Linked DNA regions of Oharaeibacter diazotrophicus. The protein of the gene in region 1 interacts with the protein of each later gene in a pairwise test. Links are inferred from orthologs where the notes say so. Each region holds a gene or a part of one and is shown on either strand. Other genes may lie near its edges. The genes, in order: EDD54_RS00845 and ctaD.

What was found.
Region 2: the proteins of EDD54_RS00845 (region 1) and ctaD interact in binary tests that used the Escherichia coli proteins (3 or more experiments, as listed by UniProt). The link is inferred for Oharaeibacter diazotrophicus from one-to-one orthologs.

The regions. Positions count from the first base shown.
Region 1 is NZ_SNXY01000006.1:142,443-157,427, reverse strand. Bases 5,599-8,454 are described here. They hold EDD54_RS00845 (aminotransferase), read right to left. Parts: upstream 7,690-8,454; coding sequence 6,508-7,689; downstream 5,599-6,507. Other genes in these bases: EDD54_RS00840 (methyltransferase family protein), read right to left, coding at 7,805-8,449; EDD54_RS00850 (SDR family NAD(P)-dependent oxidoreductase), read right to left, coding at 5,750-6,454; EDD54_RS00855 (creatininase family protein), read left to right, coding at 5,599-5,736. In the rest of the region: EDD54_RS00875 (ABC transporter ATP-binding protein), read left to right, coding at 1-782; EDD54_RS00870 (ABC transporter ATP-binding protein), read left to right, coding at 779-1,765; EDD54_RS00865 (L,D-transpeptidase family protein), read left to right, coding at 2,172-3,281; EDD54_RS00860 (class I adenylate-forming enzyme family protein), read left to right, coding at 3,370-4,884; more of EDD54_RS00855, read left to right, coding at 4,921-5,598; EDD54_RS00835 (permease), read right to left, coding at 8,578-10,113; EDD54_RS00830 (ABC transporter ATP-binding protein), read right to left, coding at 10,110-10,868; EDD54_RS00825 (choline/ethanolamine kinase family protein), read right to left, coding at 10,983-11,921; EDD54_RS00820 (GcvT family protein), read right to left, coding at 11,939-14,359; EDD54_RS00815 (GcvT family protein), read right to left, coding at 14,596-14,985. UniProt on the Escherichia coli protein: Shows aminotransferase activity with methionine and histidine as substrates, and to a lesser extent also with phenylalanine.
Region 2 is NZ_SNXY01000009.1:372,565-387,576, reverse strand. The notes cover bases 5,831-8,713. They hold ctaD (cytochrome c oxidase subunit I), read left to right. Parts: upstream 5,831-6,408; coding sequence 6,409-8,019; downstream 8,020-8,713. Other genes in these bases: EDD54_RS16795 (heme o synthase), read left to right, coding at 8,195-8,713; coxB (cytochrome c oxidase subunit II), read left to right, coding at 5,831-6,327. In the rest of the region: EDD54_RS16840 (3-deoxy-D-manno-octulosonic acid transferase), read left to right, coding at 1-116; lpxK (tetraacyldisaccharide 4'-kinase), read left to right, coding at 113-1,132; EDD54_RS16830 (DUF2093 domain-containing protein), read right to left, coding at 1,136-1,357; EDD54_RS16825 (YjbE family putative metal transport protein), read right to left, coding at 1,424-2,101; EDD54_RS16820 (HAD-IA family hydrolase), read right to left, coding at 2,231-2,890; metalloprotease TldD, read right to left, coding at 2,887-4,308; EDD54_RS16810 (invasion associated locus B family protein), read right to left, coding at 4,426-4,944; more of coxB, read left to right, coding at 5,467-5,830; more of EDD54_RS16795, read left to right, coding at 8,714-9,133; EDD54_RS23075 (hypothetical protein), read left to right, coding at 9,137-9,292; EDD54_RS16790 (cytochrome c oxidase assembly protein), read left to right, coding at 9,289-9,885; EDD54_RS16785 (cytochrome c oxidase subunit 3), read left to right, coding at 9,952-10,827; EDD54_RS16780 (DUF983 domain-containing protein), read left to right, coding at 10,942-11,349; EDD54_RS16775 (SURF1 family protein), read left to right, coding at 11,346-12,125; EDD54_RS16770 (EAL domain-containing protein), read right to left, coding at 12,149-15,012. UniProt on the Escherichia coli protein: Cytochrome bo(3) ubiquinol oxidase is the terminal enzyme in the aerobic respiratory chain of E.coli that predominates when cells are grown at high aeration.

The DNA.
Region 1 (14,985 bases):
GCCTGCCCGACCGGGCGCTCCGGCGCATCCGCGGCAAGGAGATCGCGCTGATCTCGCAGGATCCGATGACGGCGCTGACGCCGGTGCACACCGTCGGCTGGCAGATCGTCGAGCAGATCCGCACCCACGAGAGTGTCTCCGCCGCCGCGGCGAAGCGGCGGGCGATCGAGTTGCTCGACGCCGTCGGCCTGCCGAACCCGGCCGAGGCCTTCGGCCGCTACCCGCACCAGCTCTCCGGCGGCATGCGCCAGCGCGCGGTGATCGCGATGGCGCTGTCCTGCAGCCCGGCGCTGCTGGTCGCCGACGAGCCGACCACCGCGCTCGACGTCACCGTGCAGGCGCAGGTGCTCGACCTGATCGTCCGGCTGCGCCGCGACTTCGGTTCGGCGATCGTGCTGATCACCCACGACATGGGCGTCGTCTCCGAGGTCGCCGACCGGGTCATCGTGATGTACGCCGGCCGCATCGTCGAGAGCGGCACGCGCGACGAGATCTTCGGCAATCCCTCGCACCCCTACACCTGGGGCCTGATCGCCTCGATTCCGCCGATCGACGGCGCCCGGCCGCGCCGGCTCGCCTCGATCCCCGGCCTGCCGCCGACGCCGGCCAACCAGCCGCCCGGCTGCGGCTTCGCCCCGCGCTGCCGCTTCCGCTTCGCCCCCTGCGACGCCACCGTGCCGCCGCTGGCGCGCTCCGGTCACGCCGTCCGCTGCCACATCGAGCCGGCCGCGCGCCCCGACGCCCGCCGCCTCGTCCTGCCCGACTGGGAGACCGCCCGGTGACCGACACCGCCGTCCGCCCCCTGCTCGAGGCCCGCAACCTCACCAAGCGCTACGTCGTCGGCCGCAGCTTCGTGCCCGGCTCGGGCCGCACCGTCCACGCGGTCGAGAACGTCTCGCTCGCGGTCCGCCGCGGCGACACCCTCGGCCTCGTCGGCGAGTCCGGCTCGGGCAAGTCGACGCTCGGGCGCTGCCTGACCCGGCTCTACGACGTCACCGCCGGCGAGATCCTGTTCGACGGCGTCGACATCGCCCGCGCCGACGGCCGCGCCCTCGCGCCGGTGCGCCGGCGGATGCAGATGATCTTCCAGGACCCGTCCGCCTCGCTGAACCCGCGCCGCACCGTGCGCGACCTGATCGGCGAGCCGCTCGCCGTCCACGGCCTCCGGCCGCGCCGCGAGATCCCGGCCCGCCTCGACGAGCTGATGGACCTCGTCGGCCTGCCGGCCGCCTATCTCGACCGCTACCCGCACGAGTTCTCCGGCGGCCAGCGCCAGCGCATCGGCATCGCCCGGGCGCTCGCGGTCGAGCCGGAGCTGATCGTCGCCGACGAGCCGGTGTCGGCGCTCGACGTCTCGGTGCAGGCGCAGATCGTCAACCTGTTCGCGGACCTGCGCGAACGGCTCGGCCTCACCTACGTCTTCATCGCCCACGACCTCGGCGTCGTCCGTCAGGTCGCCGACCGGGTCGCGGTGATGTATCTCGGCGGCATCGTCGAGACCGGCGACACCACCGCCGTGTTCGGCGCGCCCGCGCACCCCTACACCGAGGCACTGGTGTCGGCGATCCCGCAGGCCCGCCGCGCCAAGGGACCGGTCCGCCCGCGCATCCTGCTCCAGGGCGACCTGCCGAGCCCGCTCGCCCCGCCCCCCGGCTGCGCCTTCTCCACCCGCTGCCCCAAGGCCTTCGACCGCTGCCGCACCGACCGGCCGGCGTTGACGCCGCGCGCCGACGGCCGCGCGGTGGCGTGTCATCTGCCGGGGTGATGGGAAGAGCGCGCCGGCGCGACGGTATCGGCATCCGGAAAGGGCGCAACGCGTCCTTCCGCTCTGCCCCTTCATCCTTCCCCTCGGGGGGTGAGGCGAAGCCGAACGCCGAGGAGGCAAGCGACTCCGAGGCCGGCGGTGCCGAGCGGAGCGAGGCGGAAGGGGTCGCGACGGACGGCGGAGCCGGCCGTTCCGCCCGCCGACGTCCAACGTCCAACGTCCGCCCCACGGAACCCCGACCCCTTCCGGCCCTCCGGGCCACCTTCCCCTGGAGGGGAAGGATGAAGACGGCGGGCTCCCGAGGCCCCCCTTCCCCCCCATCCGTATCCCACCACCCTCCCCACCCCGCCCAACTTAGGGCACAGTTTCCCGTAGAGTGCGGACCTCTGATTCGGGGTTGCCATCCTTGAGACCGGTTCCGGGCAAACGCGCGATCGCCGCGCTCCTCGTCGCGTTCGCGACCGCCGCCTGCTCGACGCTCTACGACATCGACCAGGCCGAACGCTCGATCCAGCCGATCCCCTCCGCGCTCAGGAGCGAGATGGCGCGGCTCGGCATGGCCGAGACGGCGCCGATCCTGATCCGCGTGTTCAAGCAGGAGAGCGAGCTCGAGCTCTGGAAGAAGGACCGCACCGGCCGCTACGCGCTCCTGAAGACCTACCCGATCTGCCGCTGGTCCGGGAAGCTCGGGCCGAAGCGCTTCGAGGGCGACCGGCAGACGCCGGAAGGCTTCTACGCGATCTCCCGCCGGCAGATGAACCCGGACAGCCGCTATTACCTCTCCTTCAATCTCGGCTTCCCCAACCGGCTCGAGGCCGCTCAAGGCTTCCAGGGCGCGGCGCTGATGATCCACGGCGCCTGCTCGTCGTCCGGCTGCTACGCCGTCACCGACGAGGCGGCGGCGGAGATCTACGTGGTGGCGCGCGAGGCGTTCCGCGGCGGGCAGGAGGCGTTCCAGGTCCAGGCGCTGCCGTTCCGGATGACGCCGGTGAACCTCGCCCTCCACCGCGACGACCCCAACATGCCGTTCTGGCGCACCCTCAAGGACGGCGCCGACGTCTTCGAGGTGACCCGGCGCGAGCCGACGGTCGGCTGGTGCGGCCGCCGCTACGTCTTCGACGCCCCCAACGTCGGCCGCGACTTCGACCCGCTCGCCGCCTGCCCGGCGCTCGAGACCGACCCCGCGGTCGCCGCCGCCGTCGCCGCCAAGCAGGCGCGCGACGACGCCGCCGTCGCCACCGTCGCGGCGTCCTATCCGGTGCTGCCGGCGATGTCCTACGTCGACGGCGGCATGCACCCGCGCTTCCGCGAGATCCTGGAGCGCGACGGCGCGCGCAAGCTCGCCAAGCTGACGTCGGAACGCGCGCCCGTGAGCCGCCCCGAGGCCGCCCTCGCCGATCCCTACGTGCCCGGCCTGCTGCCGCCCCCGGTCGACGCCACCCTGACCGGCTCGGTCGCCGCCACCACCACCGCGGCGGCGGCCGCCGTCGCGCCGGCCATAACGGCGGGCCAATAGCCTCTATCGACGCCCGCCCGGTTCACGGCGCGGGCGAACGGCGGCACTCTCTCCCGAACGACACCCAGGGAGGGGACCCGGCCGCACCATGCTGATGCACCGCCTGCTCGAGGCGAGCGCCGCGCGCACGCCGGACCGCGTCGCCTTCCGCTGGGTCGACCGCCAGCGCACCGCCACCTACGCCGAGGCCGTCGCCGCCATGGAGGCGATGGCCGGCGGCCTCGCCGACCTCGGCGTCCGCCCGGGCGACCGCGTGCTGGTGTTCGCCCACAACGGCCTCGACTATCTCGTCGCCATGCTCGGGGCGTGGCGGCTCGGCGCCATCTCGGCGCTGGTCAACGTCCGTTACGCCGACGACCTCGCCTACTACGTCGGCGACCACGCCCCGACGGTGATCGTCTACACCCACGACATGGCCAACCCGGTCCGCGCCGCGGTGGCGGCGGCCGGTCTCGACGCCCGGCTGATCTGCATGGACGGGCCACAGGAGGGCGCGGTGTCGCTGCCCGAGTTGATGGCCGCCGGCCTCGCCGCCCCCGCCGATCCCGGCCGTCCGGATGCGGTCGCCCACCTCTCCTACACCTCCGGCACCACCGGCCGGCCGAAGGGCGCCTGCCTCGCCCACGAACCGACGGTGACCGCTTGCCGGGTGATCGGCGAGCGCCTGCGCATCCGCGCCGACGACCGCTCCTTCGGGCCGACGGCGCTGTCGTCGTCCTACCAGCTGGTCGCCAACCTGTTGCCGCAGCTCGCGGTCGGCGCCACCGTCAACGTCATGGGCCGCTGGACGCAGCAGGCCGGCTGGGACGCCCTCGCCGCAACGCAAGCCACCATGTTCGTCGGCAATCCGGTGGTGCTGACGGAACTGCTCGAGGAATCGGAGGCGCGCGGCCGCCTGCCTTCGCCGCTGCGCTTCGGCCTCTCCGGCGGCGGACCGGTGCCGCCGACGCTGAAGCGCGCCTTCCGCGACGTGCTGAAGCTGCCGCTGGTCGAGAGCTACGGCCAGAGCGAGCTCGGCGGCTTCTTCGCCCTCGGCTTTCCCGAGCTCGAGCCCGACGACGACCGCCTGATGCGCGTCGGCCCGCCGCTGCCGGACAAGGAGGTGGCGATCCTCACCTCCGCCGACGAACCGGCCGCGCTGGGGCGCGTCGGCGAGATCTCGCTGCGCGGCGGCTTCATGGCCGGCTATTGGGGCAAGCCGGAGAAGACCGCCGAGGCGACTCGTGGCGGCTGGCTGCGCTCCGGCGACCTCGGTTCGATGGACGCCGACGGCTTCGTCACCATGCGCGGCCGCCGCTCCGAACTCGTCACCGTCGACGGCGTCGACTGGTTCCCGCGCGACGTCGAGGAGGCGCTCGCCGCCGAGCCCGGCGTGCTGCTCGCCGCGCTCGTCGGCCTGACGGGGCCGGACGGCACCCGACCGGTCGCCTTCGTCACCGCCCGCGCCGGCGCGGTGCTCGACACCGCCGCCCTCGCCGCCGCGATCGCGCCGAAGCTGCCCTACGACCTCGCCAAGCTCGAGATCCGCGTCGCCGCCGAGCTTCCGACGACGCCGACCGGCAAGATCGCCAAGGCGACGCTGGCCGAGACCGCGGGCGGCTGACACCCCCACCCGCCCGGCCGAGACACCGGAGACACGATGACCCGCTCCTTCGCCTGGTGGGACCTGTCCACCGCCGACTTTTCCGCCCGCGACCTCTCGAACACCGTGGTGATCTTCCCCGTCGCCGCCGTCGAGCAGCACGGGCCGCACCTGCCGGTCCGGGTCGACGCCGCGATCGGCGCCGGCCTGCTCGCCGCCGCGCTCGACGGCCTGCCCGAGGGCGCCGACGTGCTGGTGCTGCCGCAGATGCCCTACGGCAAGTCGGACGAGCACCTCGCCTTCCCGGGCACGCTGACGCTCTCCGGCGACACGCTAGCCGCGGTCTGGTTCGAGATCGCCGCCTCGGTGGCGCGGGCCGGGGCGCGCAAGCTGTTGTTCTTCAACGCCCACGGCGGTCAGATGGCGCTGATGGACATCGTCTGTCGGCGGATCCGGGTCGAGCTCGGCCTGCTCGCCGTCGCCTGCTCGTGGTTCCGGATCACGCCCGTCGACGACCTCTTCCCCGCCGCCGAGATCGAGCACGGCATCCACGGCGGCGACATCGAGACCAGCGTCATGCTCGCCCTCCACGGCGACCTCGTCGCCATGGACCGGGCCGAGAACTTCGTGCCGCTGACGGTCGAGATCGAGCGTTCCGGCAGCGCGCTCACCGCCGAGGGCCGGGTCGGGTTCGGCTGGCAGGCCCAGGACCTCCACCCCGCCGGCGTCTGCGGCGACGCCTCGGCCGCCACCGCCGCCAAGGGCGAGGCGGTGATCGCCCGCGCCGCCGAAGCCCTCCGCCGCCTCGTCGCCGACGTCGCCGCCTTCGACATGGCGCGCCTCACCGGCCGTACGCGGTTCGACCGCGGCTGAGCGCGCGCCGATCCTACGGCACCGCCCGCGACGCCCCGGCGCCGCCGTCGACGGCGAGGCATTCGCCGGTGACGCCGCGCGCCTCGTCGGCGATCAGGAACAGCACCGCGGCGGCGACGTCCTCCGGCTCGGCCGGGCGCGACAGCGGCGTGCGGCGGACCGGGCGCACGCCGGCGTCGGCGTCGACCGCCCCGGTCAGCACGGCGTTGATCCGGATGTCGGCGACCGCGAGTTCGGTGGCGGCGCCGCGCACGAAGCCCTCGAGCGCGCCGCGGGTGGCCCCGGTCAGCGCCTTGGCGACCGAATGGGCGCCGGTCGAGGGCAGCACCAGCGCGATGGCGGCGCCGGCCTCCATGCGCTCGGCGGCGAGCGCGACCATGGTCAGCGGCGCGACGATGCGGTGCTGCACGGCGGCGTTGACGCCTTCGGCCCCGCCGTCGATCAGCCAGGCCGGCTGCGCCTCCTCGACCAGCAGCACCATCGCGCCCGGCGCGCCCATGGCGTCGACGACCGCGTCGAAGGTCTCGGCCACGTTCTCCGGATCGGTCGGATCGACCGCGAAGGCGACGGCGCGGCCGTCGGTCTCCGTCTCGATCTCGTCGGACGCCTCGCCGTCGACGGCGACCACCGCGACGGTGTCGCCGGCGTCGAGCAGGGCGGACAGGATGGCGCGCCCGAACGGTTCCGCCGCGCCGACCAGCATCGTGACCCGGTTCATGAGCGCCCCGGCCCTCCCGAGAATCATCGCCGGCCCCCCGCCGGCGGCCGATCCTAACCGGTCGCCGCGGATTTCCGACCGGTTTTCAACCACCTGCCAAGCCGTTCGAGCGCCTCGTCGAGCACCTCGTCGCGCTTGCAGAAGCAGAAGCGGATGTAGTTGGTCGGCGGGTCGGAGGCGTAGAAGGCCGAGACCGGCACGGCGGCGACGCCGGCCTCCCGCGTCATGGTCAGGCAGGCCTCGCGGTCGTCGGCGATGCCGAGCGGGCCGACGTCGGTGGTGACGAAATAGGTGCCGGCACTCGGCAGCACCTCGAAGCCGAGGTCGGCGAGCCCGGCCGAGAGGCGGTCGCGCTTGGCGGCGAGGCCGGCGGCGAAGCCCTCGTAATAATCGTCGCCGAGCCGGAGGCCGCGGGCGACGGCGGCCTGGAGGTCGGGCGGGGTCGTGAAGGTGACGAACTGGTGCACCTTGGCGATCGGCGCCAGGAGGTGCGGCGGAGCGGTGACGTAGCCGATCTTCCAGGCGGTCAGCGAGAAGGTCTTGCCGGCCGAGCCGATCCGGACGACGCGCTCGCGCATGCCCGGCAGCGCCATCGGCGAGAGGTGGCGGCGGCCGTCGTAGACGAGGTGCTCGTAGACCTCGTCGGCGATCACGTAGGCGTCGTGCTTCTGGCAGAGGTCGGCGATCAGCTGCAGCTCCGCCTCGGTGAACACCTTGCCGGCCGGGTTCATCGGCGTGTTGATCACGATCGCCTTGGTGCGGTCGGAGAAGGCGGCGGCGAGTTGGTCCGGGTCGATCGTCCAGGTCGGCGGCGCGATCCGCACCAGCTTCGGGATGCCGCCGGCCTGTCGCACGATCGGCAGGTAGCAGTCGTAGAGCGGCTCGATCAGCACGACCTCGTCGCCGGGCGAGACCAGTCCGAGGATCGAATCGCAGATCGCCTCGGTCGCCCCGGAGGTCACCATCACCTCGCTCTGCCAGTCGACGTCGAGGCCGTGGAAGCGCCGGTTGCTCTCCGCCACCGCCCGACGCAGTTCGGGGATGCCCATCATCGAGGGATACTGGTTCGGCCCGGCCATCAGCGCGTCGGCCGCGGCGCGGCGGATCTCCTCGGGGCCGTCGACGTCGGGAAAGCCCTGGCCGAGGTTGATCGCCCCGGTCTCCACCGCGAGGCGGGACATCACCTCGAAGATGGTGGTGGGCAGGCCGGTGAAGATCGGGTTGGTCGGCTTCATCGAGGGGGCGTCTTCCGTGGGGGCCGATCCGGACCGGCGGCCCGGGTCGCGTCGCCCGGCGCGGGCGGTTCGGCGCGACGATAGAGGCCCGCCGCCGGGGCGACAAGGCGGCCGATCAGCGCCTCTCCGTCACCCCGCGCGCGGCCATCCCCACCGCTCCCCAGCGCGGCACGCGCGCGCGATAGGCGGCGTAGCGTCCCCCGAAGCGGCCGGCGAGGGTGCGCTCCTCGACGCCGACCTGCCGCAGGATCACGGCTGCGCCGATGGCGAGGCAGGCGAGCGTGAACAGCGACGGCGCCGCCAGGAACAGGCCGGCCTGCCCGATCAGCACGCCGGTGAAGATCGGATTGCGCGAGCGGGCATAGGGCCCGTCGGTCACCAGTACATCGGCGGCCCGCGCCGCGGTGCCGGAGCGCCATTCGTCGGCGAGGTAGGAATGGGCGTGGTCGGCGACCGCCAGCCCCGCGCACATCGCCACGAAGCCGACCGCGCGGACAGCGTCCGTCTCGAGCACCGGCAGCGCGCCGAGAAAGACGTCGGTCGCCGGCACGAAGACGCGTAGTGTCATCAGTCCCAGGATCGCCGCCCGGAACAGCCGGAACACGATCTGGTTCAGCCCGTTGGCGCTCCGCCACGGCCCGACCGGCGCATGCGGGAAGCCGCGTCGGGCGCGCAGGCCCGACAGCCGCGCCGTGTAGTGCAGCGCGACGAAGATGAAGTAGCAGGCTACGAACGCCCGCACGAAGTCCTCGAACGACACGTCGATCTCCCGAACGATCGACAAGGGCTCCCGAAAGCCGTCGTCGTCCCGATCTTCGACAGTCGCGAGGCGATCCGCAAGGGCGGCCGTCCGGGGCCGATCCGTTGGCGCGGATCGGCCCGGGGGGATCAGGGGTGGCGCGGGCTGACCGCCCAGGCGAGCGCCAGCACCGCGGCGGCGAAGCCGGCGGGCGCGACCGCGTACCACGACGACGCCGCGGCGAGGCCGGTGGCGCCCGCCCAGGAGATCGAGGAGAACGCCTCGGCGAAGGTGGCGACGCGCGAGGCGGTCTGGCGGCGGCGGAAGTGGCTGCGCTTGGCGGCCTTGCGGAACAGGAACTGGATCGCCGTCGCCGAGGCGGCCGACAGCGCGACGCCCGCCGCCGCCACCGCGGCGACCCAGGGGTCGACCAGCGCGAAGCCGAGGAGCAGCGGCGCCACCGGCACGGCGACGGCCATCATCACCGCCTCGATCTTGGCGCGGATCGCCGCGGCGAAGCCGATCGGCGCGGTCGCGACGAGGTCGGGGGCGTCCTCGCCGGAGACGGCCAGCCAGGCGAGGCCGCCGGCGAGCTGGCCCGCCGCCATCGCGACCATCGGCGCCAGCATCACCGGTGCGTCCTCGTCGCTGCCGAAGCCCTTCCACAGCATCAGCGCCGGCGGGATCAGGTAGAGCACCTGCATCAGCGTCTGCGAGATCAGCCAGGGATCGCGGCCGAGCAGGCGCAGTTCCTTGGCGCGGAGGTAGCCGGCGGCGCTGCGCGCCTTCAAAGGCCGGCGCGCCGCGGCGCGGCCGGTCGGCACGCCGTCGACCTGCGTCCCCGCCACGACCACGGCGTAGCGGGCGAAACGCGGCGCGGCGACCGCGACGGCGAGCGCGAACACCGCCACGGCGCCGACCAGCGCGCCGGCGAGCGCCGCGACGTCGCCCATGGCGGCGCGCGCCGGCCACCACAGGAGGCTGTCCGGTCCGGGCACGGCCTCGAGCAGGGCCGGCGAGCGGAACATCGAGAACCGTCCCATCTCGCCGTAGGCGAAGATGCCGATCGCCTGTGCGCCGATCACGAAGCCGGCGCCGATGATAGCGGCCGCGATCTGGGCGGCCGTGCGGGTCCGGCGCGGGCCGACGAAGCGCAGCAGCGCCAGCGTGATCGCGATCGCGACCGTCGCCGCCGCCAGCCCCATCGCCGCGACGACACCGTAGGCGGAGAGCCAGCGCGCGCCGCCGCGCAGCGCCAGCGCGTCGACGAAGGGGCCGACGATGATCACGGTCATCGTCGTCGTCGAGATCGCGGCGATGCCGGCGCGCAGCGCGAACACGGTCGGCAGCGGCGCCGGCGAGGAGGCGATCAGGTCGAGATCGGCGCGGCCGTAGACCACGCGGGTGACCGATTCCAGCGCCTGCGCCAGCATCAGTGCAAAGGTGAAGAAGGCGGCGCCGGTCACGACCAGCCGGTCGTGGGTGTCGAGGTTGTCGGCGAAGCGGGCGAAGTCGCCAACCATGCCGTAGGCCATGACGTGGAGGGCGAGCATGAACAGCGCGACGCCGAGGATAGCCGCGCGCTCGCGGCCGGTCCGGTTGCCCGACATCATGCCGAGCCAGTCGCGCCAGGCGAGCCGCGCCTCGTGGCGGGCGAAGCGGACGAGGGTCGAACCGGCGCTCACGCCGCCTCCCTCGCGGCGCCCTCGCCGGCGACGAGCGCGAGGAACACCTCCTCCAGCGTCGAGCCGGAGCGGCCGGCGCGCTCGCGGAGTTCCTCGAGCGTACCCTCGGCGATCAGCCGGCCGCCGGCGATGACGCCGATGCGCTCGGCCATCCGCTCGGCGACCTCGAGAATGTGGGTGGTCATGATGATGGTGGCGCCGGCGCGAACGCGGGCGCGCAGCACGTCCTTGACGAGGCGGGCGGCGGCGGCGTCGAGGCCGGTCAGCGGCTCGTCGAGGATGATCAGGCGCGGGTCGTGGATCAGCGCACCGGCGAGCGCAACCTTCTGGCGCATGCCCTTGGAGAAGCCCTCGCAGCGCTCGTCGGCGTGGGGGTCGAGGCCGAGCAGGTCGAGGAGCTCGGCGGCGCGCCGCTCGGCCTCCGCGTTCGGCACGCTCCAGAGCCCGGCGACGAAGGCGAGATATTCCAGCGGCGTCAGCTTGTCGTAGATCATCGGCTCGTCGGGGATCCACGCCATGATCCGCTTGGCGGCGATCGGATCCGCGAGCGCGTCGTGGCCCCAGACACGGACGGTGCCGGCGTCGGGCCGCAACAGTCCGGCGACCATGCGCAGCGTGGTGGTCTTGCCGGCGCCGTTCGGTCCGAGCAGGGCGTAGAACTCGCCGGCGCGTACGGTGAGGTCCAGCCCGGCCACCGCCGGGCGGACGAAGGTCTTCGACAGGCCCACGAGTTCCAGTGCCGCGACGTCCCGCATGCCGAGTTCGGCTCCCACCGCCATCCGAGGAGGATGCGGACAGGCTAGCGCCCGGCGGTTGAAGCGGGGTGAACGCGGCCGCGGAAAGCCGGGGGCGACCCGAGCCGGCCCCGCTCAGCCTCGTGCCACGGCGGCGACGTGGCCGGCGAAGTCCGTCGTCGCCATCAGCGCCCGGCAGCGGGCGAAGCGGCCGGCGGCGTAGGCGGCGAAGTCGTCGGCGGGGTTGCCGTTGGCGTGCTGGATCAGGCCCCAGAGCGTCCACAGGAGATCGCACATCGCCTTGTAGATCACCATGCGGCCGCGCTCGGCCGGCGTCGGGCCAGCGGGGAAATAGGCCGCCAGCATCTCCTCGTCCTGTTCGGGCGAGAAGGCGCCCTCGACCGAGAGGTCGCCGAGGTCCCACATCGGGTCGTTGGTGCCGCCGTATTCCCAGTCGACCAGCCACATGCGCTCGCCGGTGTCGAGGAAGTTCTCGCAGAGCGGGTCGCAGTGGCAGGACGCCAGCGGCAGCGGCCGGGCCGAGAGCGCGGCCTTGACGGTCTCCGCCTCCTTCAGGACGTCGAAGTAGCCCTCGGGCAGGTCGACGGTTTTCGTCGACAGGATGCGGAGATAGTCGTCGATCATCTGGAACAGCTCGAAGCGCGACGGGAACGCCGCCGCGCCATCGTGGAGCTGGCGGAACACCCGTCCCGCCCGGGCCGGGGCGCCGGCGCGGTCCGCGAAGCCGGCCGGCGTCATGGTGGCGACGCCGTCGAGGAAGCGGGTCACCATCACGCCGGTGGCGGGGTCGACGGCGAGGACCTCGGGCGAGACGCCGGCCGCGGCGGCGAGCCGGGCCATCTCGGCCTCGCGCCCGCGGTCGATGTACTCCTCGGTGCCGGCGCCGGCGAGGCGCAGGCAGAAGGCGGTGCCGCCGGCCTCGATCCGGAACACCCGGTTGGTCAGGCCGCCGAGCCGGCGCGCCGTCGCCGGCGTTCCCGCCGGCACGAGGCCGAGGCCGCCGAAGGTCGCGAGCGCCTCGGCCTCGTCGGTTCCGATGATGTCGTCCGCCATCGCCCTCTCCCCCGTCGTCACGACTTCAGCCGCTCGCCCTTGGCGTCGTAGAGGCAGCGCGGGCCGACCGTCGCCGGATGCAACCGGCCGAAGGCCTCCAGTTCGAAGCGCGCCGCCTCGAGGCCCTCGGTCGGAACATAGCCGAAGGCGATCGAGCAGCCGAGATGGTGGCCGTAGCCGCCGCTGGTGGTCGAGCCGACGACGCGGCCGTCGGCGAGGATCGCCTCGCCGCCCATCAGCGGCGCAAAGCCGTCGACGCGGAACGACACCAGCTTGCGCCGGCGCCCGGCCGCCTTCTTCGCCACGATCGCGTCGCGGCCCTGGAACGGGCCCTTGTCCGGCTTGACGCAGAAGCCGAGGCCGGCCTCGTAGGGGTCGTCGTCGGGGCCGACGTCGGCCGACCAGTAGAGATAGCCCTTCTCCATCCGGCAGCTGTCGATCGCCTTGTAGCCGGCGTCGCGGATGCCGTGGGCGGCGCCGGCCGCCTTCAGGCTCTCGTAGACGTGCGGGGCGAATTCCGAAGGGATCAGAAGCTCGTAGCCGAGTTCTCCGACGTATCCGATCCGGCTCGCCACCACCGTGGCGTCGCCGATCTCGACGATCCGGCAGCCGAGGAACGGGAAGGCGGCGTTGGAGACGTCGGTGGCCGACACGGTCTCCAGTACCGCCCGCGAGGCGGGGCCGCAGAGGTTCAGCACGGCGTAGCCGGACGTCACCTCGTGGATCGCCACCGAGCCGTCGGTCGGCAGGCCGGCGCGGATCGTCGCGCCGTCGCGGACGCCGAAGCCCGAGCCGGTGATCACGAAGAAGCGGCCGGCCTCCGGCTCCAGCACGGTGACGTCGGCCTCGATGCCGCCGCGGGCGTTGAGGATCTGGGTGTAGGTGACCTTGCCCGGGCCGCCGGAGAGGTCGTTGGCGACGAGGGCCTGCAGCGCCGCGAAGGCGCCGGGGCCGGTCACCTCGAACTTGGCGAAGGAGGTCTGGTCGATCAGCGCGACGCCGGAGCGGATCGCCCGCACCTCGCGCGCCACCGCGTCGAAGCCGGCCGGCACGTCCTCGAAGGTCGGGCGCTCCGGGGCGTCGCCGGGCTCGGCGAACCAGTTCGGCCGCTCCCAGCCGAAGCGGTTGCCGAAGCGGGCGCCGGCGTCGTCGAGCAGGCCGTGCAGCGGCGAGCGGCGGAGGCCCCGGCCGACCGAGGTCTCCTCGCCCGGATAATGGAGCTTGTAGTAGCCGGCGTAGGCGGTGCGGGCGCGCTCGCCGAGATGCCGCGACTGGCCGTGGTGCGGACCGAAGCGGCGGACGTCGAAGGGCCAGAGGTCCATGCCCGGATCGCCGTCGAGGATCCAGGCGGCCATGGCGAGGCCGGCGCCGCCGGACGCCGCGATGCCGGCGGTGAAGCCGCAGGCGACGAAGAGGTTGGGGATGCCCGGCACCGGGCCCATGATCGGCTCGCCGTCGGCCGAGACCGGGATCGGGCCGTTGATGACGGTGCGGATACCGGTCTCGTTCAGGATCGGCATGCGCTCGGCCGCCGGTTCGGCGAACAGGGCGAGGCGGTCCATGTCGGCCGGGAACAGCGAGCGGCCGAAGTCGAAGGGCGGGCGCGAGTTCCAGCACTCCGGCGCGCCCTCCTCCCAGCCGCCGATGGCGAAGGAGCGCACGTCGGGCTTCAGGTAGAAGATGCGGTCGGGGTCGCGCAGGGTCGGAATGCCCGGCGGCAGGTCGATGGTCTGCTCGGTGACGAAATACTGGTGCTCGACCACGCCGGCCGGCAGCGACAACCCGGCCATCTCGCCGACCCGCCGCGCCCACAAGCCGGCGCAGTTGACCAGGATCTCGCAGGAGACGTTGCCGTGGTCGGTGACGACGCCGGTCACCCGGCCGTCGGCCACCACGATGTCGGTGACGAGCACGCCCTCGCGGATCTTGACGCCGCCGGCGCGGGCGCCCTTGGCGTAGGCCATGGTCAGCGAATAGGGGTCGACGTAGCCGTCGGAGGGGATGAAGGCGGCGCCGACGATGCCGTCCTCGACGATGAACGGGAAGAGGTCGCGGGCCTCGCGGGCGTTCAGCGTGTGCGCCTCGAAGTCGAAGGAACGGGCGATCGACAGCGTCCGCCGGATCTCCGACCAGCGCGCCTCGGACCCCGCCAGTCGGAGCGAGCCGACGCGCTTCCAGTCGACCGCCTGACCGGTGTCGGCCTCGAGCTGGTCGAACACGGCGACCGAGTTCTGCATCAGCCGGGTCAGGTTGGCCTTGGTGCGCAGCTGACCGACGAGGCCGGCCGCGTGCCAGGTGCAGCCGTGGGTCAGCTGCGCCTTCTCGATCAGCAGCACGTCGCGCTCGCCGGCCTTGGCGAGCTGGTAGGCGACCGAGGTACCGACGGCACCGCCGCCGACGACGACGATGCGGGCGTGGGAGGGAAGCGAGGAGGACATCGTTGGGATCTCGCGAGGGGAGCGGGGATCGATCGGAGAGCGCGGAGATGCCCCGCACTGGAAGAACGCGTGCGACGGTCGCCGCAGGGTCTACCCTCCCCCTTGTGGGGAGGGTCGGCGGCCGGAGGCCGACGGGGTGGGGTGGCGCCGACCTCGGGGCGTCGGGCTCCACGCCCGGCGACCCTCCCCGTCGCTCAGCGCCGACCCTCCCACGAGGGGAGGGTCAGGACGATCCGTCACGCCTTCACGCGCGCCATGGCCGGGTCGTAGAGCGGGCCGAGCGCGAGCGTCGCCGGGAAGATCCGGTTGGCGACGTCGAGCTCGTAGCGCCCCGCGGTCAGCCAGTCCTCGGCGACGCCCTCCTCGCGGCGGACGTAGCCGTAGCCGATGGCGGCGTCGACGGTGTAGCCCCAGCCGCCGCTGGCGAGGTAGCCGACCGGCACGCCGTCGCGCAGGATGGTCTCGCGGCCCACCAGGAAGCAGTCGGGATCGGCGACGGTGAAGCCGACGAGGCGCTTCTTCAGCGGCGCCGACGCGATCGCCGCCGTCGCAGCGCGGCCGAGGAAGTCGAGGTTCGACTTCAGCTTGACCGCCCAGCCGAGCCCGGCCTCGACCGGGCTGTCGTT
Region 2 (15,012 bases), on another replicon or contig:
GCGGCCGCCGCATCGCCGCCGCCCGCGCCGTCGTCGACGGCTACACCGGCGCGCTCGACCGCACGCTCGCCGCGCTCCGCCCCTTCCTCGCCGCGGCGGGGGAGGGCGGTCCGTGAGGACGCCCGCCTTCTGGTATGCCCCGTCGGGCCCGCTCGCCCGCCTGCTCGCGCCGCTCGGCATGCTCTACGGCGCGGTCACGCTCCGGCGGATGGCGCGGCCGGGTGTGCGCGCACCGCTGCCGGTGATCTGCGTCGGCAACTTCGTCGCCGGCGGCGCCGGCAAGACCCCGACCGCGATCGCGCTCGCCCGTGCCGCCGCCGACGTTGGGCTGTCCCCCTGCTTCCTCACCCGCGGCTACGGCGGCCGGCTCGCCGGCCCGCTCGTCGTCGCGCCCGACCGCCATGGCGTCGACGAGGTCGGCGACGAGGCGCTGCTGCTCGCCCGCGTCGCCCCGACGGTGGTCTGCCGCGACCGTCGCCGCGCCCTCGACACGCTGGCCGGCCTCGGCGCCGACCTCTGCATCCTCGACGACGGATTCCAGAATCCGGCAATCGAGAAGCAGTTCTCGCTGGTGGTCGTCGACGGCGCCGCCGGCGTCGGCAACGGCCTCGTGCTGCCGGCCGGCCCGCTGCGCGCGCCCGTCGACGCCCAGATGGTCAGGGCGGACGCGGTCGTGACGGTCGGTGAACCCGCTGGGGAAAGCGCCATGGCGGTGCTGCGGTCGGCGGTGGGCGCCGGCCGTCCCGTGCTTCGCGCCCGGCTCGACCAGCGCGGCGTCGAGGGCTTGCGGGGCCGCCGGGTCTACGCCTATGCCGGCCTCGGCCGGCCGCGGAAGTTCTTCGACCAACTCCGCGCCGGCGGCGTCTACGTCGTCGAAACGCGGGGCTTCCCTGACCACCATCCCTATACGGACGCCGACGCCCGCGCGATCCTCGCCCGCGCCGACGCGCTCGGCGCGCTGCCGGTCACCACCGAAAAGGACGCGGTGCGGCTCGCCCACGCGGCGGCGGGGCCGCGGGCGGACCTCGCCGGCCGATCGGTGGTGGTCGCGGTCGACTGCGTCTTCGAGGCGCCGCATGCGCTCGCCGGCCTGATCGAGACCGCGCGCCGACGCTGGCGCGAAGGCGGCTGAGCCTCAGCGGCCGCCGCCGTGGCGCTGATATGCCTCGAGCGCGGCCTCGGCGTCGACATAGGCCTCCTGGCGCTCGACGCTCCAGTACTTCAGATCCTGCAAGAGGATCGGCCGGTTGGTGATGGCGCAGCGCACGAACGAGCCGGACCGGACGACCTTGTAGTCGCCGTCGAGATAGCGGATCTGGGCCTCGCCGCCGCCGCCGGGGAAATCCATCCTGTTCATGCCCGCGTTCCTAACGCCGCCGGCCGGTGCCGCACAAGCGCGAAATCGGCGCGGCCGGCCGCGCCGTCAACCGCCGAGCCCGGCCCGGAGCGCGCTGAGCGGCGCGGCGACGCAGGTCTCGACGTCGTCGGTCCCGAGGCAGGCAACCTCGGCCGAGCCGTGGAACACCATCCCGAGCGCGACGTAGAGCACGACGCAAAGGCCGATCCAGGCGATCCAGCGGTGGCGGGCGAGCAGGGCGGCGACCGCGGTCGCCGCCGCGCCCATCAGCGCCACCGACAAGAGCAGGCCGAGGACCAGCACGCCGACGTGCTCGCGCGCGGCGCCGGCGACCGCCAGCACGTTGTCGAGCGACATCGAGACGTCGGCGAGCACGATCTGCGACAGCGCGGCGCCGAAGGACTTCGGCGCCGCCCCCGCGGCGGCGAGGCCGGCCAGCGCGGCCGCCTCGTCGCGGCCGGTCTGGCGGATCTCGCGGTACATCTTCCAGCACACCCACAGCAGCAGCACGCCGCCGGCGAGTGTCAGGCCGGTAAGGTCGAGCAGCCGCGTCGCCAGCACCGCGAACAGGATGCGCAGCGCCACCGCGCCGACGATGCCCCAGACTATGACCCGCCGCCGCATCGAGCGCTCGACACCCGCCGCCGCCATGCCGACCACCACCGCGTTGTCGCCGGCGAGCACGACGTCGATGAGCACCACCTGGGCGAGGGCGGCGAGGTCGGCGGCGATCCAGTCGGGCACGGCGGTGTTCCGGGAGACGGCGCGCGGCGGGGGAGGGGGCCGGCGCGGCAAGGCGGGCACGGCGGGGCCGCGGAACGGCACCGCCGGTGGGAGAATGGGGATCGCGCCGCCGCGGCGGAACCGGGACGATTACGCTCGGTGCGAACGCGGACGGTCGGCCCCGGGTTGCGGCAGGTCGCGCGCCGCCAGCGCCGCGGCCAGCCCGTCCGGTCCGACGAAACGGTGGCCGTCGAGCCCGGCGTCGCGGGCACCGGCGACGTTGTCGGCGCGGTCGTCGACGAACAGCGTCTCGTCGGGCGCGAAGCCGAGCCGGTCGAGCGCGCGCAGGTAGACGGCCGGATCGGGCTTGCGCGTGCCGAAGGCCGACGACACCAGGAAGCGCCCGCCGGCGAGCGCCGCAGCCTCGGGCACCAGCCGCTCGCGCATGGCGTGGACCGCGGGGCCGTTGTTGGTCAGGATCGCGACGGTCGTCCCGGCGTCGGCAAGCCGCCGCGCCAGCGCGAGACTGCCCTCGATCGGCGTCATCGCCACCCGCCGGGCCGCTGTCCAGAGGTCGAGGTCGACCTTGACGCCGAGCGCCGCCGACCACGCCGCGAGATAGGGGGGGACGTCGGCAAAGGCGCCGGCGTCGGCGGCGTCCTCGACGCCCTCCGTCCAGATCGCCCGCTCGATCGCGGCTTCCGCGAGACCGGTGGCGGCCGCGAGATGCCGGATCCGCCGGGCGCGGTCGTAGTCGTAGAGCACGTCGTCGAGGTCGAACAGGACGAGGCGGATCGGCGTCGCCCTCACGTCGCCGTGCCGCCGACCGTCATGGCGTCGATGCGCAGCGACGGCTGGCCGACGCCGACCGGGACGCCCTGGCCGTTCTTGCCGCAGGTGCCGATGCCGGTGTCGAGCGCCATGTCGTCGCCGACCATCGAGACGCGCTTCATCGCTTCCGGGCCGTTGCCGATCAGCATGGCGCCCTTGAGCGGCTCCTCGATGCGGCCGTTGCGGATGCGGTAGGCCTCGGTGCAGTCGAACACGAACTTGCCCGAGGTGATGTCGACCTGACCGCCGGCGAACGAGACCGCGAGGATGCCGTCCCTGACGCTCTCGACGATCTCGGCGCGCGTACGGTCGCCGCCGAGCATGTAGGTGTTGGTCATCCGCGGCATCGGCACGTGGGCGTAGGACTGCCGCCGGCCGTTGCCGGTCGGCGCGACGCCCATCAGCCGGGCGTTCTGACGATCCTGCATGTAGCCGACGAGCCGGCCGTCCTCGATCAGCGTCGTGCACTGCGACGGCGTGCCCTCGTCGTCGACGGTGAGCGAGCCGCGCGCGTTCGGCACCGTGCCGTCGTCGACGATGGTGACGCCCTTCGCCGCCACCATCTCGCCCATCAGGCCGGCGAAGGCGGAGGTCTTCTTGCGGTTGAAGTCGCCCTCGAGGCCGTGTCCGACCGCTTCGTGCAGCAGGATTCCGGGCCAGCCGGGGCCGAGCACGACGTCGAAACTGCCGGCCGGGGCCGGGCGGGCGTCGAGCGCCACCAGCGCCTGCCGGAGCGCCTCGTCGGTCGCCGCGCGCCACTGGTCGGGGGCTATGTGGAGGTCGTAGCCGGTGCGCCCGCCGGCGCCGTGGCTGCCGGTCTCTTGGCGGTCGCCGTCGCCGACGACGACCGAGACGTTGACGCGTACCAGCGGCCGGACGTCGCGCACGAGAGTGCCGTCGGCGCGCAGGATCTCGACGATCTTGTAGGACCCGGCCACCGACGCCGTAACCTGCCTGACGCGCGGATCGCGCGAGCGGGCGTAGGCGTCGATCTCCGACAGCAGCGACACCTTGGCGGCGAACACCGGCGAGACCAGCGGGTTGTCGTCGCCGTAGAGCTTGCGGTTCGTCGGCCGCGGGCCCTCGGCGGCGATGCCGGAATAGCCCGCCGACACCGCCTTCACCGAGGTCGCGGCCCGCAGCAGTGCCGTTTCCGAGATGTCGTCGGCGTGGGCGTAGCCGACCGCCTCGCCGGCGACGGCGCGCAGGCCGAAACCCTGGGCGACGTCGTAGGTCGCGGTCTTGAGGCGGCCGTTGTCGAAGGCCAGGACCTCGTTCTGGGTGCGCTCGAGGTAGAGTTCGCCGTCGTCGGCGCCGGCGAGCGCATCCGCCAGGATCGCGCGGGCGCGCTCGGGATCGAGGCCGGCGTGGGCGAAGAGGTCGGTCGGTCGGGTCATGGCGCCTTCGTCGAGGTGCCGGGCCGGCGGCGCTGCCGCGGCCCGTCGTTGGAGCGGGGTGTCGGAGCGGTGAACATAGGCGCGCCGAGGGCGGATTTCACCGTCCCGCCGCGCGCCTCACGGCAGCGCCGCGTAGCCCTCCTTGAAGCCCTTCAGCGAGATCGGGATGCCGATGCCCTCCTCGGGGGTCTGGAAGATGATGAAGGTGGCCGAGGTGCCGGTCTCGAGTTGCTTGATCAGGTCGTCCTCCAGCACGACCTCGGCGAAGCAGCCGTTGGCGAGGCAGCGCACGAACCCGGCACGCCCGATGTCCTTGGCGTCGACCCTGAGGCCGAGGCCGGAGGGCAGCAGCACGCCGAGCGGAGCGAGCACGCGCAGGATGCGCGCCTGCTTGTCGGCGGTCTTCAGCACGATCACCGACAGGCCGACGTTGTCGCGGTCCTCGGCGGTGACGTTCTGGATCAGCGCGCATTGGTCGGCGCGCGCGCCCGGCGGCCGGTCGCAGCGGATCTGCCAGTCGCCGAAGCTCTGCTTCACGGCGCCCTGGGCCGCCGCCCGATTCGGCTCCCCGGCGATCCCGCCTGCCGCGATCGCGAGAACCGCGAAGGCCGCTGCCATTTTCTTCAAGCTCAGCATCGATGATCCCGAGGGTCCGGTGGAATACTGCGGGGCATGTCGGCGCCTTCGACTTTGGTCCGACGTTTCGCCCGTGCCGCGGTCGAATCGTGCGGTTTCCGCGGCCTCGGGCCCATGGAGCCTATACCTTTTCGGTCATCCCGCTCAAACGCGGCGATCCCGAGGCGACGACCCCGCGCGCATTTTTGCCGCATGAAGGGCATCCGGGGGGCATTGCGGATGCCGGCGGCATATGGTTTTTCTCTGACGGTTTGATCCAGATCAAACAGCTCCGGGTCTCATTCGGCCGCGCTCCGGACGGGGAGGCGGCGGCGTCGCGGAGGGGCGACGCCACGGACGAGGCGGGCCGCGGGAGCACGTTTGGCGAGGACATGGCCGAGCCGCTCGACCGGCCGCGGGGTTGCAAGCCCCCGCGGAACGCCCGGAGGGATGCTGGTCGGACCTGAGGTTTTCGCCGCGGCGCGGCATGGTGGATCGACGGGTATCCGCCGCCGCGCCCCGGTGTCGTGAAGGAGCGGAAACGTGATCAACTTCGCTAAGCTCGCGGGTCTCGCGACCGCCGCCGGAGGTCTCCTCGCGGCGGGGGCGGCCCGCGCCGCCGGTCCGGTCGAGTGGGGGACCTACCTGCAGTCGGCCGAATCGGAGGTCGCCCGGGACATCCACGCCTTCGGCGGCTTCACCTTCTGGATCATCGCGATCATCACGCTGTTCGTGCTCGCGCTGCTCGTCGTCGTGGTGGTCCGCTTCAACGCCAAGGCCAACCCGACGCCCTCGCGCACCTCGCACAACACCCTGATCGAGGTGGCCTGGACGGTGGTGCCGATCCTGATCCTGCTCGCGATCGCGGTGCCCTCGTTCCGCCTGCTCTACGAGGAGCAGACCATCCCCGACGCCAAGCTGACCATCAAGGTCACCGGTGTGAAGTGGAACTGGTCCTACGAGTATCCGGACGCCGGCATCTCCTTCGACAGCTTCATGCTGACCGACGACGAGATCACCGACCCGACCAAGCAGAAGCGCCTGCTCTCGGTGAACTATCCGCTGGTCGTGCCGGTCGGCGAGGTCGTCCGGGTCCAGGTCACCGCCTCGGACGTGATCCACTCGTTCGCCATGCAGCCGTTCGGCGTCAAGATCGACGCCATCCCGGGCCGCCTGAACGAGTCCTGGTTCAAGGCCGAGGACGTCGGCACCTACTACGGCCAGTGCTCCGAGCTCTGCGGCCAGAACCACGCGTTCATGCCGATCGAGATCCGCGCCGTCACGCCCGAGCAGTATCAGCAGTGGGCGAGCGCCGCCGCGTCGGACATCGATCAGGCCAACGCCCTGCTCGCGGCCTTCGACGACACGAACGCGAAGAAGACCACGGACGTCGCCGCCAACTGAGGCGGGACGCTCCCGAGAAGAAGACGAGTTCAGGGGCGGCTCGGCCGCCCCTCGCGAGGTCACCACGGTAAGGAGCCTTCGATGGCCACCGCTCACGCCGACGCCCACGCCCACGACCATCCGCACGGCTGGCGTCGTTACGTCTACTCCACCAACCACAAGGACATCGGCACGATGTACCTGATCTTCGCGGTGTTCGCGGGGATCGTGGGTGGTGCGCTCTCGGTCGCGATGCGCATGGAGCTGCAGCAGCCCGGCATGCAGATCTTCGGCGATCCGAACGTCTACAACATGTTCACGACGGCCCACGGCCTGATCATGATCTTCTTCATGGTCATGCCCGCCATGATCGGCGGCTTCGCCAACTGGTTCGTGCCGATCATGATCGGTGCGCCGGACATGGCCTTCCCGCGCCTCAACAACATCTCGTTCTGGCTGCTGCCGCCGGCGTTCCTGCTGCTGGTCGGCTCGATGTTCGTCGAGGGTGCCGACGGCTCCAACGGCGTCACCGGCGGCTGGACGATCTACCCGCCGTACTCGACCACCAACACGACCGGCCCGGCGATGGACTTCGCCATCCTGTCGCTGCACGTGGCGGGTGCGTCGTCGATCCTCGGCGCCATCAACTTCATCACCACCATCTTCAACATGCGCGCCCCGGGCATGACGCTGCACAAGATGCCGCTGTTCGCCTGGTCCGTGCTGGTGACCGCGTTCCTGCTGCTCCTGTCGCTCCCGGTCCTCGCCGGCGCGATCACCATGCTGCTGACGGACCGCAACTTCGGCACCACCTTCTTCGATCCGGCCGGCGGTGGCGACCCGATCCTGTTCCAGCACCTGTTCTGGTTCTTCGGTCACCCCGAGGTGTACATCCTGATCCTGCCGGGCTTCGGCATCATCAGCCACATCATCTCGACCTTCTCGCGCAAGCCCGTGTTCGGCTACCTCGGCATGGCCTACGCCATGGTCGCGATCGGCGGCGTCGGCTTCATCGTGTGGGCGCACCACATGTACACCGTCGGCCTCGACGTCGACACCCAGGCCTACTTCGTCGCGGCCACGATGGTGATCGCGGTGCCGACGGGCGTGAAGATCTTTTCGTGGATCGCCACCATGTGGGGCGGTTCCATCGAGTTCCGCACCCCGATGATCTGGGCGATCGGCTTCATCTTCCTGTTCACGGTCGGCGGCGTCACCGGCGTGCAGCTCTCCAACGCCGGTTTCGACCGCGTGCTGCACGACACCTACTACGTGGTGGCGCATTTCCACTACGTGCTGTCGCTCGGTGCCGTGTTCGCCATCTTCGCCGGTTTCTACTACTGGTTCCCGAAGATGACGGGCTACATGTACAACGAGACGCTCGGCAAGGCTCACTTCTGGGTCATGTTCGTGGGCGTGAACCTCGTGTTCTTCCCGCAGCACTTCCTCGGTCTGCAGGGCATGCCGCGCCGTTACGTCGATTATCCCGACGCTTTCGCCGGCTGGAACCTGATCTCGTCCTTCGGCTCGTACATCTCGGCCATCGGCGTGCTCGTGTTCCTCTACACGGTCTTCGAGGCCTTCCAGAAGAAGCGGATCGCCGGCCCGAACCCGTGGGGCGAGGGTGCCACGACGCTGGAGTGGACCCTGTCCTCGCCGCCGCCGTTCCACCAGTTCGAGACCCTGCCGCGCATCCGCGCCGAGGCCCACTGAGGCCGCCCGTCCCGGATCGGCCGACGGCCGGTCCGGGCGGACACGAAGGACGGGCGGGCGCCGCGCGGTGCCCGTCTCCGGTCCGCCACCGGCCGCTCCGGCCGGGCGGACGCACCAGTGATCGAGACGGCGGACGCCGACCGGCCGCGGCCGAGGCGGTCCCCGGAGGGACGAGATGACGGACATCACGGGATCCACCCCGGTCGACGCGGGCGTCGTCGGCGTCTCCCTGGCCGAGCCCAGGGACTATTTCGCGCTGATGAAGCCGCGGGTGATGTCCCTCGTCGTCTTCACCGCCTTCGTCGGTCTCGCCATGGCGCCGGGTTCGATCAACCCGGTGATCGCCGCCGTGGCGCTGCTCGCCATCGCCGTCGGCGCCGGCGCCTCCGGCGCGCTCAACATGTGGTACGACGCCGACATCGACCGCGTCATGACCCGCACCGCCGTCCGCCCGATCCCGTCGGGCCGCGTCAGCCCCACCGAGGCGCTGCAGTTCGGCATGGTGTTCTCGGTGATGTCGGTGTTCACGCTCGGCGTCCTGGTCGGCTGGGTCGCCGCCGCGCTGCTCGCCTTCACGATCTTCTTCTACGTCGTCGTCTACACGATGTGGCTGAAGCGCTCGACGCCGCAGAACATCGTGATCGGCGGTGCCGCCGGCGCCTTTCCGCCGATGATCGGCTGGGCCGCGGTCACCGGCGGCGTCTCGGTCGAGAGCATCGTCCTCTTTCTGATCATCTTCTTCTGGACGCCGCCGCACTTCTGGGCGCTCGCGCTGGTCAAGTCCGACGACTACGCCCGCGCCGGCATCCCGATGATGCCGGTCGCCATGGGCGAGGCGACCACGCGCCGCCAGATCCTGCTCTACGCTGTCGTCCTGGTCGCGGTCAGCCTCGTGCCCTGCGCGATCGGCCTCGGCGGGCTGCTCTACGGCACGGTCGCCACCGTGCTCGGCGCGGTCTTCCTCGCGCTGTCGGTCCGGGTGCTGCGCGTCACCGAGGGCGCGCCGGCCCGCAAGGCGGCGATGCGGCTGTTCCTGTTCTCGATCGCCTACCTGTTCGCGCTGTTCGCCGTGCTGCCGGTCGAGCGGCTGCTCGCGACCGTCCTCGGGAGCTGAGCGATGAACGACAACGGCATCCGCCTCACGCCCGAGCAGGAGCGCCGGCGCCGCCAGCGCTCGATCGCGATCGCGCTGATGCTCGGCGCCATGGTGATCCTGTTCTTCGTCGTCACGGTCGTCCGGATCGGCGGCAACATCGCGAGCCACGCGTCATGACCGCCCCGGACGGCGGCGACCGCCGCAACCGCACCGTCGCGCTCGCCTGCGCCGGCGTCTTCGTCGCGATGGTCGGACTCTCCTTCGCCTCGGTGCCGCTCTACGACCTGTTCTGCAAGGTCACCGGCTACGAGGGCACCACCCAGGTCGCGACCTCCGCCGAGGGCGTGAAGGTGCTCGACCGCGACGTCACCGTCCGGTTCGACGCCAACGTGGCGCCGGGCCTGAAGTGGCATTTCGAACCGGAGGTCCATTCGGTCACGCTCAAGGTCGGCGAACTCGGCACCGTCAAGTTCCGCGCCAAGAACCTGACCGACGTCGCCACCACCGGCCGGGCCACCTACAACGTCACGCCCGACGCCATGGGCGCCTATTTCTCGAAGATCGCCTGCTTCTGCTTCACCGAAGAGACGCTGCAGCCCGGCGAGGAGCTCGAGATGGGAGTCACCTTCTACGTCGACCCCGCCATGGTCGACGATCCTGACTCGGCCAGCATCCGCACCGTGACGCTGTCCTACACCTTCTTCCCGGCGGCGACGCCGGCCAGACCCGTGGCGGCCGTCGAGCCCGACGCCGCCGCCAAGCGCCTTTAACAAGATCCGAGACCCATCCGTCGCCGGCGGCCAGGGGCACGTCGCGGACGACAGCGGGAGAGAAAGATGGCTGGAGCTACCAAGAACCACGACTACCATCTCGTCGACCCGAGCCCGTGGCCGTTCATCGCCTCCGTCGGCGCGCTGATCTTCGGCTTCGGCGCGATCGCCTTCATGCGTTGGCACAGCGGCAACGAGCTGATCTTCGCCGGCATGAACATGACCACGCCGTGGATCTTCGTGGTCGGCCTCCTGATCATCCTCTACACCATGTTCGGCTGGTGGCGGGACACGGTCCGCGAGGCCCACGAGGGGCACCACACCCGCGTGGTGTCTCTGCACCTGCGCTACGGCATGATCCTGTTCATCGCCTCCGAGGTGATGTTCTTCGTCGCCTGGTTCTGGGCCTTCTTCGACGCCAGCCTGTTCGCCAACGAGGCGCATCAGGTGCTGCGCGTCGAGCACACCGGCGGCGTCTGGCCGCCGAAGGGCGTCGAGGTGTTCGACCCCTGGCACCTGCCGCTGCTCAACACCCTGATCCTGCTGACCTCCGGCACCACCGTGACCTGGGCCCACCACGCCCTGCTGCACGACGACCGCCGCGGTCTGGTCTGGGGCCTCGTGCTGACCGTCGCCCTCGGCGCGATCTTCACCTGCGTCCAGACCTACGAGTACGCCCACGCGGCCTTCACGTTCTCGGGCAACATCTACGGCGCCACCTTCTACATGGCGACCGGCTTCCACGGCTTCCACGTCCTGGTCGGCACCATCTTCCTGCTGGTCTGCCTGATCCGCGCCATCGGCGGCGACTTCACCCCGAAGCAGCACTTCGGCTTCGAGGCCGCGGCGTGGTACTGGCATTTCGTCGACGTGGTCTGGCTGTTCCTGTTCGCCTGCATCTACGTGTGGGGCGGCTGGGGCGGTCACGTCCACGGCGGCTGACCGGCCCGAGCGGCGGTCCGCCGGAGGGAGCCCGTCCGGCGGGCGCATGCGACGATCCGTTTCGGCGCGCGGGGCTCCCCGCGCGCCGAACGCTTTGAAGGGATGACGCGAGCCATGCAGGACAAGGCCCTCTACGCGCCGGTGCCGCCGGCCTCCACCGCCATGCGCGGCCGTTGTCCGCGCTGCGGCCAGGGCCGATTGTTCAAGGGCTTCCTCGACACCGCGCCGGCCTGCACCGCCTGCGGCCTCGACTACAAGTTCATCGACAGCGGCGACGGCCCGGCGGTGTTCGTGATCCTGCTGATCGGCTTCGTGGTGGTCGGCCTCGCGCTCTACGTCGAGGTGACGTGGCAGCCGCCGCTGTGGCTGCACGCGCTGCTCTGGCTGCCGTCGACGCTGATCCTGTCCCTCGGCCTGCTGCGGCCGCTGAAGGGACTGATGATCGGCCTGCAGTACCAGAACAAGGCGACCGAGGGCCGCCTCGTCGACGGCAAGGCCGACGGCGGGGACGCCGCGCCGTGACGGCGCCCGGCGCTGCGACGGCGCAGCCGCGATCGACGCGGCGACAGGCTCTGTTACTGACCGGTGCGACGCTGGCGGCGTTCGCGGCCCTCGTTTCGCTCGGCACGTGGCAAGTCCACCGCCTCGCGTGGAAGGAGGATCTGATCGCCCGGGTGGAGACCCGCGTCCACGCCGCGCCGGCGGCGCTGCCGGCACCGGACACCTGGGCCGGCCTGACCGCGGAGGAGATCGAATACCGGCCGGTCCGCCTCTCCGGCACGTTCGACCATTCCCGCGAAGTCCACGTCTTCATCGCGCTCGGCGAGCCGAAGGGCCCGCTCGGCGGCCAAGGCTACTTCGTCCTGACCCCGCTGGCGCTGGACGGCTTCGACCGCGTCGTCTTCGTCAACCGCGGCTTCGTGCCGCTCGACCGCAAGGATCCGGCGACCCGGCCGGACGGGCAGGTGGCCGGCACGGTCGCGGTGACCGGCCTGATGCGGCCCGCGGAGGGGCGGAACTGGCTGTCGCCGGCCGACGACGTTGCCCGCAACGTCTGGTTCGTCCGAGACCCCGCCGCCATGGCCGCGGCGACCGGCCTCGACCCGGCGAAGGTCGCGCCCTTCACGGTCGACGAGGCCGCCGGCGAGACCCCGGGCGGCCTGCCCCAGGGGGGGGAGACGGTGGTCGCCTTCCCGAACAGCCACCTCGGCTACGCCATCACGTGGTACGGCCTCGCGGCCGCCCTGGTCGGGGTCTGGGCGGTGAGGATGCGCGCGCTGCTGCGGTCGCGCCGCTGAGGCGAAGGGCCCCGCGGGCGCCGTCAGGCCTTCGCCTTGGCGCTCTTTTCCATCATCTTGCGCACTTCCTCCGGCGTCATCGGCTGGCCGAACAGGAAGCCTTGGGCGTAGTCCGTACCGAAGCGCACGAGGTCGGCGACGTCGGCCTCCGTCTCGGCGCCCTCGCCGACCACGTCCATGCCGAGGTCCTGGGCGAGCTGCACGATCGCCCGCAGGATGACGAGGCGGTTCTTCGCCGTGCTCTTCAGGAAGCTCTGGTCGATCTTCAGCGTGTCCACCGGCAGGCGCTGGAGATAGGCGAGCGAGGAGAAGCCGGTGCCGAAGTCGTCGAGCGACAGGCCGGCGCCGAGTTCCTTGAGCCGCTGCAGCATCTGCGCGGCGAACTCGGGATTCTCCATCAGGAGGCTTTCGGTCAGCTCGAGCTTCAGCGTGCCCTTCGGCAGCGAGCTGCGCGACAGCACCGCCTTGACGTCGTTGATGAGGTCGTGACGCAGCAGCTGCCGGCTCGACACGTTGACCGACATGAACAGCGCCTCGCCCTGCGGGAAGCTCTGGTGCCATTCGGCCAGCTGGCGCGCCGCCCGCTCGAGCACCAGCATGCCGAGCGGCACGATCTGGCCGCTGCGTTCGGCGACCGGGATGAACTCGCTCGGCGGGATCCGGCCGCGCTTGGCGTGGTCCCAGCGCAAGAGCGCCTCGAAGCCGGCGACCTTGCGGTCCTCCAGCCGGATGATCGGCTGGTAGACCACCTTGAACTCCTCGCGCTCGACGGCGCGGCGCAGGTCGCTCTCCAGCGTCAGCGTGTCGGCCGCCGCGGTGCGCAATGCGGGCCGGAAGGTCTCGGTACGGTCGCCGCCCTGGCGCTTGGCATAGGCGGCGGCGATCTCGGCGTCCTTGACGAGGTCGCCGGGCTCACGGACGTCGCGGTCGAAGCCGGCAACGCCGATCGAGGCGGTCAGGAAGATCTCGCGCTCGCCGAACACGATCGAGGCGCGGATCGCCCGCTTCACCGCGTCCGCGAAGGCCTCGATGCGCTCTTCGGTCTGCTCGGACACGAGGATGATGCCGAAATGGTCGCCATCGAGCCGGGCGAGGCTGTCGAGCGGCTTGAGGAGACGGCCGAGCCGGCGCGCCACCGTCAGCAGGATCGAATCGCCGACCGACAGGCCGAGGCTTTCGTTGACCTGCCGGAAGCGGTCGATGTCGATCAGGAACACCGTCGGCTTGGCGCTGCTGTCCGACTGCGCCCGCGTCACCGCGGTGGCGAGGCGGTCGAGGAACAGCTCGCGGTTCGGCAGGCCGGTGAGGTTGTCGTGCACCGCGTCGTGCAGCAGGCGCTCCTGCGCCGTCTTGGTGTCGGTGACGTCGAGCAGGGTGCCGACGCAGCGGATCACCTCGCCGTCGTTGCCGAGGATCGGCCGGGCGCGCAGGCGGTACCATTGGTAGTGACCGTCGGCGGCGCGGAGCCGGAAGGTCTGGGCGAGCCGGCCGCGCCGGGTCTCGACCACGGCGTCGAGCGTCGCCTTGAAGCGGTCGCGGTCCTGCGGGTGCAGGATCTCCAGCCAGTCGCGCGCGGGGCCCTCGAGCGCGCCGCGCTTCAGGCCGAGGCTCTCCTCGGCCTCCGAGGAGGTGTAGATGCGGTCGCGCGTGACGTCCCAGTCCCAGATGACGTCGCCGGCGCCGGTCAGCGCCAGGGCGCGCCGCTCCGAATCGTTCATCAGCCCCTCGGCGATGGCGCCGCCGGCGAAGGCGTGCTGCATCACCGTGAAACCGAGCAGCAGGACGAGCAGCACGAGGCCGCCCGACAGCGCCGGCTGCACCATGTCGTTGGCGAGCCGGCCCGAAACCGTCAGGCCGGTGCCGGCGAGCCAGGCGATGAACAGCAGCCACGTCGGGATCAGCATGATGGCGCGGTCGTAGCCACGCAGCGCCAGCGCCAGGATCAGGATCATGCCGAGCGCGCCGAGACCGGCGAGCGCCATCCGCGCGATGCCGGCGGCGATCGACGGGTCGTGGGCGGCGACGCCGAACAGCGCGGCGAGCGCGGCCAGCGTCATCAGCAGCACGTGGCTGTAGCGCACGTGCCAGCGGTTGAGGTTGAGATAGGCGTAGAGGAAGATGACCAGCGTCACCGCGATCATCACCTCCGAACCGGCACGGTAGAGCTGGTCCGACCCGGTCTCGACGTCGAACACCTTGTTCCAGAAGCCGAAATCGATCGAGATGTAGGCCAGCACCGCCCAGGCCAGCGCCGCGGTGGCCGGGAACATCAGCGAGCCCTTGACCACGAACAGGATGGTCAGGAACAGCGCCAGCAGGCCGGCGATGCCGAGCACGATGCCGCGGTAGAGCGTGTAGGCGTTGACGCTGTCCTTGTAGGCGTTCGGCGCCCACAGCGTCAGCTGCGGCAGGTCGCGGGTGCGCAGTTCGGCGACGAAGGTGACGACGGTGCCGGGGTCGAGCGTGACCAGGAAGACGTCGGCGTCCTGCGAGGGCTGGCGCTCCGGGGCGAAGCCCTGGCTCGGCGTGATCGAGGCGACGCGGGAGGCGCCGAGGTCCGGCCACATCATGCCCGATCCGGCGAGGCGGAAATGCGGAGCGACGATCAGGCGGTCGAGTTGCTGGTCGGTGGTGTTGGAGAGCGCGAACACCACCCAGGTCGGGTTCGCTTCGCCGCCCCGCGAGCGCACCTCGATGCGCCGGACGATGCCGTCGGCGCCGGGGGCGGTCGAGACCTGGATGCTCGGCGTCGTCTCCTGGCGGTATTCGAGCGCCGAGGTCAGGTCGAGCGCGGGAGCGTCGACCGGCACCGAGATCGGCTCGGCGGCGCGGGCGACCGCCGTCGCGGCCAGCACGAGCAGCAGCACGGCGAAAAGGCGGCGGATCT